3 regions of the Isoptericola sp. NPDC055063 genome follow, and region 1 is predicted to be linked to each of the others. Evidence: predicted binding sites of a transcription regulator. Region 1 holds the regulator's gene; each other region holds the start of a gene.
What was found. The regulator HspR, encoded in region 1, represses chaperone genes until heat shock. The targets are predictions, from matches to a motif close to AAGTTGAGTCNNNNNGACTCAACTT.
Positions count from the first base shown of each region.

Region 2: a site for HspR is predicted at 1,151-1,175, ahead of ACWF41_RS01265 (Hsp20/alpha crystallin family protein). Genes of this name have one in related genera too.
Region 3: a site for HspR is predicted at 1,565-1,589, ahead of ACWF41_RS00010 (LppM family (lipo)protein). Genes of this name have one in related genera too.

Region 1 covers NZ_JBSGUW010000013.1:91,020-94,287, forward strand. Annotated here, with positions in the region: gene ACWF41_RS16350 (sigma-70 family RNA polymerase sigma factor) at 1-464, opposite strand, end outside; gene ACWF41_RS16355 (hypothetical protein) at 691-1,467, shown strand; gene ACWF41_RS16360 (DUF1540 domain-containing protein) at 1,480-1,788, opposite strand; gene ACWF41_RS16365 (heat shock protein transcriptional repressor HspR) at 1,970-2,395, opposite strand; gene ACWF41_RS16370 (DnaJ C-terminal domain-containing protein) at 2,508-3,268, opposite strand, start outside.
Region 2 covers NZ_JBSGUW010000001.1:284,206-287,473, forward strand. Annotated here, with positions in the region: gene ACWF41_RS01260 (glycosyl hydrolase family 28-related protein) at 1-996, opposite strand, end outside; gene ACWF41_RS01265 (Hsp20/alpha crystallin family protein) at 1,213-1,638, shown strand; gene ACWF41_RS01270 (NAD(P)/FAD-dependent oxidoreductase) at 1,792-3,042, shown strand; gene ACWF41_RS01275 (ABC transporter permease) at 3,140-3,268, opposite strand, start outside.
Region 3 covers NZ_JBSGUW010000001.1:1,046-4,313, reverse strand. Annotated here, with positions in the region: gene ACWF41_RS00015 (alpha/beta hydrolase) at 1-382, opposite strand, end outside; gene ACWF41_RS00010 (LppM family (lipo)protein) at 375-1,502, opposite strand; gene clpB (ATP-dependent chaperone ClpB) at 1,639-3,268, shown strand, end outside.

The DNA of each region.
Region 1 (3,268 bases):
TCGATCTCCGTGTACCAGAGCACGGCCTGCCAGCGCTCCGGCAGCGCCTGGTAGGCGTTCTTCACGACGGAGCGCTCGAAGCCCTCGAGGGTGGGGACGTCGGTGGAGTCGGCCAGCCCGAGCGCGGCCTCGAAGGTGCCGTCGTCGGCCGTGGGCCGGGTCCGCCGCACGCCGCGCGCCAGGTCGGCGGCGAGGCGTCGCACGACCGTCAGCAGGTAGGCCCGGAACGTGGCGTCGGGGCCGCCGCCGTGCTGCAGCACGTCGAGCACGCGGTGGAACGCCTCGGACACCAGGTCGTCCGCGTCGGCCGCGGAGCGCACGTACTGCCGGGCGACGGCACGGGCCGCGGGCACGTGCCGCACGTACAGGGCACCGAACGCCTCGAGGTCGCCTCCGCGCACGTCGAGGATCAGCTCGGCGTCGCTGCGCGCCGAGTCGTCCGACCCCACGTAGACGTCCGTCATCGCCGCCCTCGCTCTGGCTTTCGGCGCGCCGTCGGATGCCCGACGCGACTCACGTACCTTACGTGCGTTCAGCCTCTGGTCGGCGGGTGAACTTCCTCAAGAAAGGAGCAGGAAAACCGCAGGATTCCGTGCCTCGGGCAGCGGAAAGAGCATACCCGGTATGCCATGCCCGGTGAAAATGCCGCACAACTGCGTCATGATGGCTGTTCATGGGGGTCCCATCATCATGAACCGGTCCACGAGCGGGCCGCCGGACGCGCCCGAGCTTCCCTCGGACGTCCTCGACCGCTGGCGCGCGACGAGCCTCGCCGAGGTGTGGCTGCGCCCCGACGACTGGTACCACCCCGCCGTCGACGCGCTGGTCGAGGCGTTCGACGAGCGGCGCTCCCCGCACGCCGCCGCCCACCGCCTGGGCTCCGCGCGGGGCCGCGCGGGCGTGGGGCTGGGCGAGACCCTGGACGACGTCGAGTGCCTGTACCGCGCCACCGGCTGCGAACCCGACCCGGACGCGATCCGCGCGGTGGCCGTCGGCTGGGTCCGCGGGCGCGACACCGAACCGGCCCTCGGGGGCGTGCGCGACCCCGGCACCGGGCTCCCCACGCGCGAGTACCTCGCCGAGCGGCTGCGGGAGACCTACGGCGCCGCCGTGGGCGCCGAGGACGGCGTGCCGGCCACGCACTGCCTCGTCGTCGTCGACGTCGCCGTGGACGGGCTCGCCCCGTGGGACCGGGCCGCGCGGTCCGCGACCGTGGGCCGCGCCCTGGAGCAGATCTTCGGGGAGGGGCACCCGATGGCGGCCCTGACGGACGGCGTCTTCGCCGTGCTGGCGCGGCGCGACACGGGCGTCCCCGACCTCGCGAAGTCCACGCGCAGCGTCGTGGAGCGCAACGCCGCGCTCATGGGGCTCGGGGACGCGCTGCGGCGCCCCACCCGCGTGTGGGTGGAGCGCCTGCCGACGACGCACGCCGCCGCCGCGCAGCTGCTGGCGCAGCTCGCCCGCTGACAGGTCGGGCGGTCAGGACTGCGCGTAGGTGAGGCAGTCGGCGTGGTTCACGTCGTCCTGGCCCGGCCCGACGCGGATCGCGGCGGCGGCGCACTCGAGCTCGTGGTTGTGCACGCAGTCGCCGCGCTGGCACGCCCCCACGTGGGCGACGACCTTCTCCAGGCCGCCCTTGGCGCTCAGCGGGATGAACGTGGCGCACGACGCGTCACCGGAGTGCCCGGCGATCGTGACGGCGCCGGCGTGGCAGCCGTGGTCGTGGTTGTAGCCGCAGCCCTCGACGGTGCACTCGGTGACCTCGGGCATCTCCATCAGCGTGCTCATGGTGCGCTCCTCGCCGCTCGACGCCGGCTCTCGCCGCCTTCGACCACGATATTCCTCGCGCACGGAAATGCACAGTGAATGCGAGAGGGAATTCACGTCTGCACAAATAAGGAATGCCTTACCCATTGCCCTCACGAATGGGTTCCCGCGAATTAGCGAAGAATTGCGTTGCGGAAAGTCGTCAGCCGCGGCGGTGCGGACGCCACAGCACCAGCGCCCCCTCCTCGGCCTCCAGCTCCGACCGCTCGACGCGGCGGACGCGCTGCCCTCGCCGCACGACGACGACGTCGCCCGAGGTCCCGGCGGTGAACACCCGGCCCCCGGGCTGCATCGCGAGCGCGGCCAACCTGGCCTCGAGCTGCGCCACGTGCTCCTGCAGGTCGAGGATGCGCCGGATGCCGGCGAGGTTGATCCCCTCGACCTGCGCGAGCCGCTGGACCTCCAGCAGCCGGGAGACGTCCCGCTGCGAGTAGCGCCGGCCGCGCCCCGCGGTGCGGCGCGGCGTCACGAGGCCGAGGCGGTCGTACTGCCGCAGCGTCTGCGGGTGCATCCCCGCCAGCCGGGCCGCCTGCGACACGGTCAGCACCGGGGCGTCCTCGGCAACCATCGCTACCTCCCTCGCTCGGCGTCCGTCGCGCGGAGGAGCATCGCTCCGCCGCGCGCTGCACTCGTCATTCCGCCGCGCGCTGCACTCGTCATTCCGCCGCGCGCTGCACTCGTCATTCCGCCGCGCGTTGCGCGAGGCCGGCGCGGACGTCCTCGTGGTCGCTCTCGGCGGCGAACGCCTCGAGCGCCTCCTTCGCCTTGCGGCTGAGCTTCTGCGGCACCGTCACCTGGACGGTGACCAGCAGGTCGCCCTGCGTCTTCGCGGTCTTCACGCCGCGGCCCTTGACCCGCAGCACCCGGCCCGACGGCGTGCCCGCCGGGACCTTCAGCCGCACCGTGCCGCCGTCGAGCGTCGGCACCTCGAGGGTCGTGCCCAGCGCGGCCTCCGCGAACGTCACGGGCACGGACATGCGCAGGTTGGCGCCGTCGAGCGTGAACACGGGATGCGGCGCGACGTGCACGGTGACCACGAGGTCGCCCGCGTCGCCGCCGCCCGCGCCCGGCCGGCCCTTGCCGCGGATACGGAGCTTGCGGCCGTCGTTCACGCCTGCCGGGATCTTCGTCTTGACCTTGCGGCCGTCCACCGTGAACTCCACGGTGGCGCCCTCCACGGCCGTGCGGAACGGCAGCGTGGTCTCCGCCGCGACGTCCGGGCCCTTCTGCGGCGCGGTGAAGCCGGCGCGCTGCCGGCCGGCGGCGCGGAAGCCGCCCTGGCCGCCGAGCATCGAGCTGAGGATGTCCTCGAAGCCTCCGGACCCGCCCTGCGGGTACTGCGTGTAGCGCGCGTTCGGTGCGCCCTGGCCGCCGAACATCGAGCCGAAGACGTCCTCGAAGCCGTTGCCGCCGCCGCCGGGGCCCGCGGCGAACCGCGCCC
Region 2 (3,268 bases), on a different contig from region 1:
GGGCCACTCCGGCCGCAGGTCGTACCGCAGCGGTTGCGCGAGCTGCACGAGGCGCGGCCCCAGCACCGCCTCGACCCGCACCGGCCAGGACGGGACCGCGTACTGCACGTACTGCCCGCCCGAGCCGGCGGTCAGCTGGGGCGCCTTCGTGGCCCAGTCGTACACCTGGGCGCCGGGACCGTCTCCGGCGAGGTGCTGCAGGAAGTGGGCGTCGGGCCGGTTCTCCACCTCGAGCAGCACCATGTCCCCGGCACGCAGACCGCCCGTGTCGGAGACGAGCAGCGTCCGCTGGCCGCGCGCGGCCGACGCCACGGTGGCGAGCGTCTCGCCCGGCAGCCAGCCCTCCTGCCCTGCGTAGTCGTCGGCCTCGGACTGCGCCTTGCGCTCGGGCGCCACGAACCACACCTGCCCGCCGGTCCACGACCAGCGGCTGTTGCCGTTCGACTGTCGCGCGCGCCGGTAGCCGTCGTCGAGCGGGCGGGAGAAGTGGAGCACAGTGTCCGCGGGGCCGTCCCCGCGCAGCACCACGCCGGACCAGTGCATGAAGACGGGCGCGGCGAGCAGGTACGTCCCCGCGGGGACGAGGACGGTGCCGCCGCCGCGCTCGTGGGCCGCGCGGAGCGCGGCCTCGAAGGCCGGCGCGCAGTCGGTGACGCCGTCGGCCACCGCGCCGAAGTCAGTCACCTTGGCGACGACGGGCAGCGGGCGCGGGCGCGCGCCGAGCCGATACCCGGCCTGCGCGACGAACGGCACGAGCGGGTGCGCCCCCGGCGCGGCGGCCCACTCGGCGACGAGCCGGGTGGAGTCGTCGACGACGGCCGCGTCGGCGCCGGTCGGCATGGCGTCGGACACGGCGGTCGCCGGCACGGGGGCGGCCGTGGCGACCGCTGCGGGTGACGCGATCGCCCCGGCGCCGGCGGCGGCCACGCCGCCGAGGAAGAGCCGCCGGCTCAGAGGGGAGTGGTTCGCGGAGTTCTGACCTGGTTCTCGTCGCACGTCGTGACCTCTTCGTCGTCGTCGTGATGGATGGTCCGGGGCAGCGCCACGCTCTGCAATCGATTGCAGGCCGAGGCGACAGCACGATCATGGCGAAGGCCGCAGCGCCGGGCAAGGGGTCCGCGTCGGCGCCGTCCGCCGTCGGCGAACCCGGAAATTGAGTCGGAGGCGCTCAAGTTGAACCGGTCAGCAGCAACCCACCTGGAGGAGGACAGCATGACCACCACCCTGACCCGCACCCCGTTCGCCGACGCGTGGCTCCGCGACCTGTGGACCCCGCGCGCCACCGACCTCGCCCGGACCGAGCGGCCCGTGCCCGCGGCCGACGTGTACCGCGACGGCGAGGACCTCGTCGCCCGCCTCGACCTGCCGGGCGTCGACCCGGCCGAGGACGTCACCGTCGAGGTCGAGGGGCGCAAGCTCGTCGTGCGCGGCGAGCGCAAGGACCAGCGCTCGGAGGAGTCCGAGGGCCGCCGCATCTCGGAGGTCCGGTTCGGCGAGTTCCGCCGCGTCGTGACCCTGCCGAAGGCCGTGGACGGCGACGCCGTCCGCGCGTCCTACGACGCGGGCGTCCTGACGGTCACCGTCGCCGGCGTCTTCGCCGGCACGACGCCGCAGCGCATCGAGGTCACCACCGCCTGACCCGCTCAGGCATCACCCGACGGCGTCCGGTCGCACCCGCGACCGGACGCCGTCGCGCGTCCCGCCCTCGCACCCTCGGAGCAGTCACACCTCCACCCCTCGCCTCGTCGTCACCGTGAGGAACGGATGAGGAACGACGACCGAGGAGACGAGATGTCGCACAGGACGCAGATCGTGGTGGTGGGCGGCGGGTACGCCGGCGTGACGGCGGCCAACCGCCTGACGAAGCGCGACGACGTGACGGTGACGCTGGTCAACCGACGCCCGCAGTTCGTGGAGCGGATCCGCCTGCACCAGCGGGCCGCGGGCACCCACGGCGCCGTCGTGGACTACGCGGACGTGCTGGCGGGCGGGGTGCGGTTGGAGGTCGCCACCGTCGACCGGATCGACGCGCCCGGGCGCCGCCTCGTGCTGGCTGACGGCAGCACGCTCGCCTACGACTACCTGGTCTACGCGGCGGGCAGCACCGGCGCGACGCCGACGGTGCCGGGCGCCGCGGAGCACGCCCACCCCCTGACGAGCCTGGAGGAGGCCGACCGGCTGGTCCCCGCCCTCGCGGCGGCCGGGCCAGCCGCGCGGGTGACGGTGGTGGGCGCGGGCCCGTCGGGGATCGAGACGGCGTCGGAGCTGGCCGAGCAGGGCCGCGCGGTGACGCTGGTCTGCGGCGACCTCCTCGGCCCGTACCTGCACCCGAACGGCCGCCGGGTGGTCGCGGCCGCGCTCACGCGACTCGGAGTGCAGGTGGTCGCGGGGGTGGGCGCCACGGTGACGGAGGTGACGGAGGGCGCCGTGCGGCTCGCCGACGGCCGCGACCTGCCGAGCGACGTCACCGTCTGGACCGTGGGGTTCCGCGCGGCGGGCCTCGCCGCCCGCAGCGGCCTGAGCACCGACGACGCCGGCCGCCTGCGCACCGACGAGTCGCTCACCAGCCTGGACGACGACCGCATCGTCGCCGCCGGCGACGCCGCCGCGCCGTCGGGCCTGCCCTACCGGATGAGCTGCCAGGCCGCGGGCCAGCTCGGCGCGGCGGCAGGCGAGACGGTGCTCGCCCGGATCGCCGGGCGGGAGCCGCGGCCGGCCACCGTCGGCTTCGTCGGGCAGTGCCTGAGCCTCGGCCGCGCCGACGGGCTCTTCCAGTTCGCCGGGCGCGGCGACGTCCCGGTCCGCGCGGTCCTGGGCGGCCGGCGGGGATCCCGCGCCGGAGCATGGCTCAAGGAGCTCGTCTGCCGCAGCACCGTGCTGCAGCTGGCCTGGGAGGCGAAGCGGCCCGGCCTCGTGCGGTACCCCGCCTTCGTCGGCGACCCGCACCGCCCGGCCGCCCTGCGCGACCGGGGGCAGGAGACCATGCCGGAGAGCACGCAAGGGACCACCGCGCCCGACGTCGTCCCCGCGGCCTCGGTGTAGTCCCGCCGGAGCGCGACGAGGGCGGCAGCGACGAGCACGGCCGAGCCTCGGTGGCGGTCCACCGGGGCTCGGCCGTGCGACGTCGTGGGCGGGACGGTCAGCCGACGCGCCGCCGGTAGGCGGCGACGGCGAGGGCGTAGCCGATGACGAGGATGCCGACGAGCCAGGCCAGCGCCACCCAGATGTCGCTGCCGACGGGCTGCTCGGCGAACAGGGCCCGCACGGT
Region 3 (3,268 bases), on a different contig from region 1:
CGGCGGCGGCCGCGGCGTCGAGATCCTGGGCGTACAGGGCGAGGTCGTCCACGAGGTTCGGGTCGCGCCCGGCGGCGACGTGCGCGGCGAGCGCCCGCCCGTGGCCGCGCAGGTCGACGGCGTAGAACGCGTGCCCCCGCGCGGCGACGGCGCGCGCGACGTGCGGGTGGAAGAAGTAGTCGACGAAGCCGTGCACGTACAGCACCGCGGTGCGGGCCGGCGGAGCCCCGGGCGTGGCCGGGTCGGGCGTGGACGGGACGTGGCGGACCAGGACCGCCTCCGCACCGCCGGGCAGCGCGAGGGTGCGCTCCTGGAACTCCGGGCCGAGGACGTCCTCGCGCCACGCCCCCGCGGGGCCCGGCGCGGACGGTGCGTCAGGCACCCGGCGTCGGGTCGGTCGGGCGCGCCGGCCCCGGAGTCGTGCCGGGGTCGTCGGTGCCGGGGTCGTCACTGCCGGGCTCGTCGGTCTCGGGCTCGTCGGGCCGGGGCTCGCCGGACGACGGCGCGGTGCCGCGCTCGGCGGCGCCGTGCTCCCGGCGGTAGGCGTCCTCCTCGCCGGGGCGGCCGGGCTCCAGCGGCTCGGCGACGGGTCCGGTCGACGGGCCGGCCGGGGGAGCGGGCTCGGGGGCCGCCTCCGGCTCCAGCGGCTCGGCGACGGGTCCGGTCGTGGGTCCGGTCGGGGGCTCGGTCGGGGGCTCGGTGGTCGCGCCGCCGAAGACCTGCTCCTCCGGCGTGGGGCCGGCCGCGGGGACGGCGCCGGGCGTCGTCTCCGCGGCGAACGCGGCGTCTCCGGTCGCGGTCCCGGTGACCGGGGCGGGCCGGCGGTTGTTCCGCACGACGAACCACACGACGAGCCCGATGACGACCAGCCCGACGACCAGCCCGACGATCCACCACGGGAACCCGTTGTCGGCCTCGGCCGAGCCGACGGCGTGGATCTCGGTCTTCTCGCCGACCTGTGGCGTCCAGGTGACGGTGGTGCCGTCGATGGCGCCGGTGGCGTCGCTGACCGCCCCGGGGAAGGTGATCGCGAGGCGTACGTCGAAGGCGTCCTGCACCTTCTGCGGCAGCGACTTGAGCTGGTCGGCGCCCTGGGCGAGGTCCAGGGTGCCGTCGACCACGTAGTCGTCGCCGTCGCGCGTGATGCTCAGGTCCTCGCCGCCCTCGCCGGAGATCTGGTCGATCGGCGCGTCCGTGAAGGTGTACTTGGTGCCGGTGTAGTCGTCGTCGGACCACGGCTCCTGGGACGCGCCCTCGGGCAGGTTCTGCGACAGCTCCCCGCCGGCCTGCTTCCACAGCTCGCCGGGCTCCATCCCCATCGTCTCGGCGAGGCTGTTGGAGACGGCCATGATCATGGTGCCGGAGACGGTGTCGTCCTCCGAGAGCGTCATGTCCATGTCGACCTTCATGCAGCCGGCGAGGGCGAGGAGGCCGACGGCGGCGAGCAGGGCCGCGATCGCTGTGCGGAGGCGGCGCACGGGGCCGCGGGCTGGAGTGGTCACCGGCCCAGCATCCCGCAGCACCGGGGTGTGAGCCACCGGGCATGCCGAGCGGCTTGCGAGCAAAGTTGAGCGGAATAGACTCAACTTTGGCGACGTTCCCCAGAAAGACGTTTTCCCTCGTCATCCCGGAGGTCCCATGGACATCAAGCTCACGACCATGTCGCAGCAGGCGCTCGGCGACGCCGTCCAGTCGGCGTCGGCCGCGGGCAACCCCCAGCTCGAGCCGGTGCACCTGCTGCAGGCGCTGCTCCAGCAGTCGGGCGGTGTCGCCGTCGGCCTGCTCGACGCCGTCGGCGCAGGCGCGCAGCAGATCGGGCAGCGCGCCCGTGCCGCCCTGGTGGCCCTGCCGCAGGTGAGCGGCAGCGCCGTCGCCCAGCCCTCGCCGTCGCGCGCCATGAGCGCCGTGCTCGAGAACGCGGGCAAGGAGGCCGAGGCGCTCGGCGACGAGTACGTCTCGACCGAGCACCTGCTCATCGCTCTCGCCGCCGGTCAGTCCGCCGCGGCCCAGGCGCTCACCGAGGCGGGCGCCACCGCCGACGCGCTGCGCGCCGCCCTGCCCGCCGTCCGCGGCTCGTCCCGCGTGACCAGCCCCAACCCCGAGGGCACCTACAAGGCGCTGGAGCAGTACGGCAGCGACCTCACGCAGCGCGCCCGCGACGGCAAGCTCGACCCGGTCATCGGTCGGGACTCGGAGATCCGCCGCGTCGTGCAGGTGCTGAGCCGCCGCACCAAGAACAACCCCGTGCTCATCGGCGAGCCCGGCGTCGGGAAGACCGCCGTCGTCGAGGGCCTGGCCCAGCGCATCGTCGCGGGCGACGTCCCCACGTCGCTGCAGGGCAAGCGCCTCGTCGCGCTCGACCTGGCCGGCATGGTCGCGGGCGCTAAGTACCGCGGCGAGTTCGAGGAGCGGCTCAAGGCCGTCCTCGAGGAGATCACCGCGTCGGACGGCGAGGTCGTCACCTTCATCGACGAGCTGCACACCGTCGTCGGCGCGGGCGCCGGCGGCGAGGGCGCCATGGACGCGGGCAACATGCTCAAGCCCATGCTCGCCCGCGGCGAGCTGCGCCTGGTCGGCGCCACGACCCTCGACGAGTACCGCGAGCACATCGAGAAGGACCCGGCCCTCGAGCGGCGCTTCCAGCAGGTGTTCGTCGGCGAGCCGTCCGTGGAGGACACGGTCGCGATCCTGCGCGGGCTCAAGGAGCGGTACGAGGCGCACCACAAGGTGACGATCGCGGACTCTGCGCTCGTCGCCGCCGCCGCGCTGTCCGACCGGTACATCACCGGCCGCCAGCTGCCCGACAAGGCGATCGACCTCGTCGACGAGGCGGCGTCGCGCCTGCGCATGGAGATGGACTCCTCGCCCGTCGAGATCGACGAGCTGCAGCGCGCCGTCACGCGCCTCGAGATGGAGGAGGTCGTGCTCAAGGAGTCCGACGACGCGGCGTCGACGGAGCGCCTGGAGCGGCTGCGCGCCGACCTCGCGGACACGCGCGAGCGGCTCGCCGCGCTCACCGCGCGGTGGGAGTCGGAGAAGGCCGGCCACAACCGCGTCGGCGACCTGCGCGCCCGCATCGACGAGCTGCGCACCGAGTCCGACCGGCTGCAGCGCGAGGGCGACCTCGAGTCCGCCGCGCGGCTGCTGTACGGGGAGATCCCGCAGGTCGAGCGCGAGCTCGCCGACGCGGAGCGGGCGGAGGCGTCGCAGGAGGCCGACGAGGCCGCCGCGCACGAGGCGCCGATGATCGCCGACAAGGTGGGCTCCG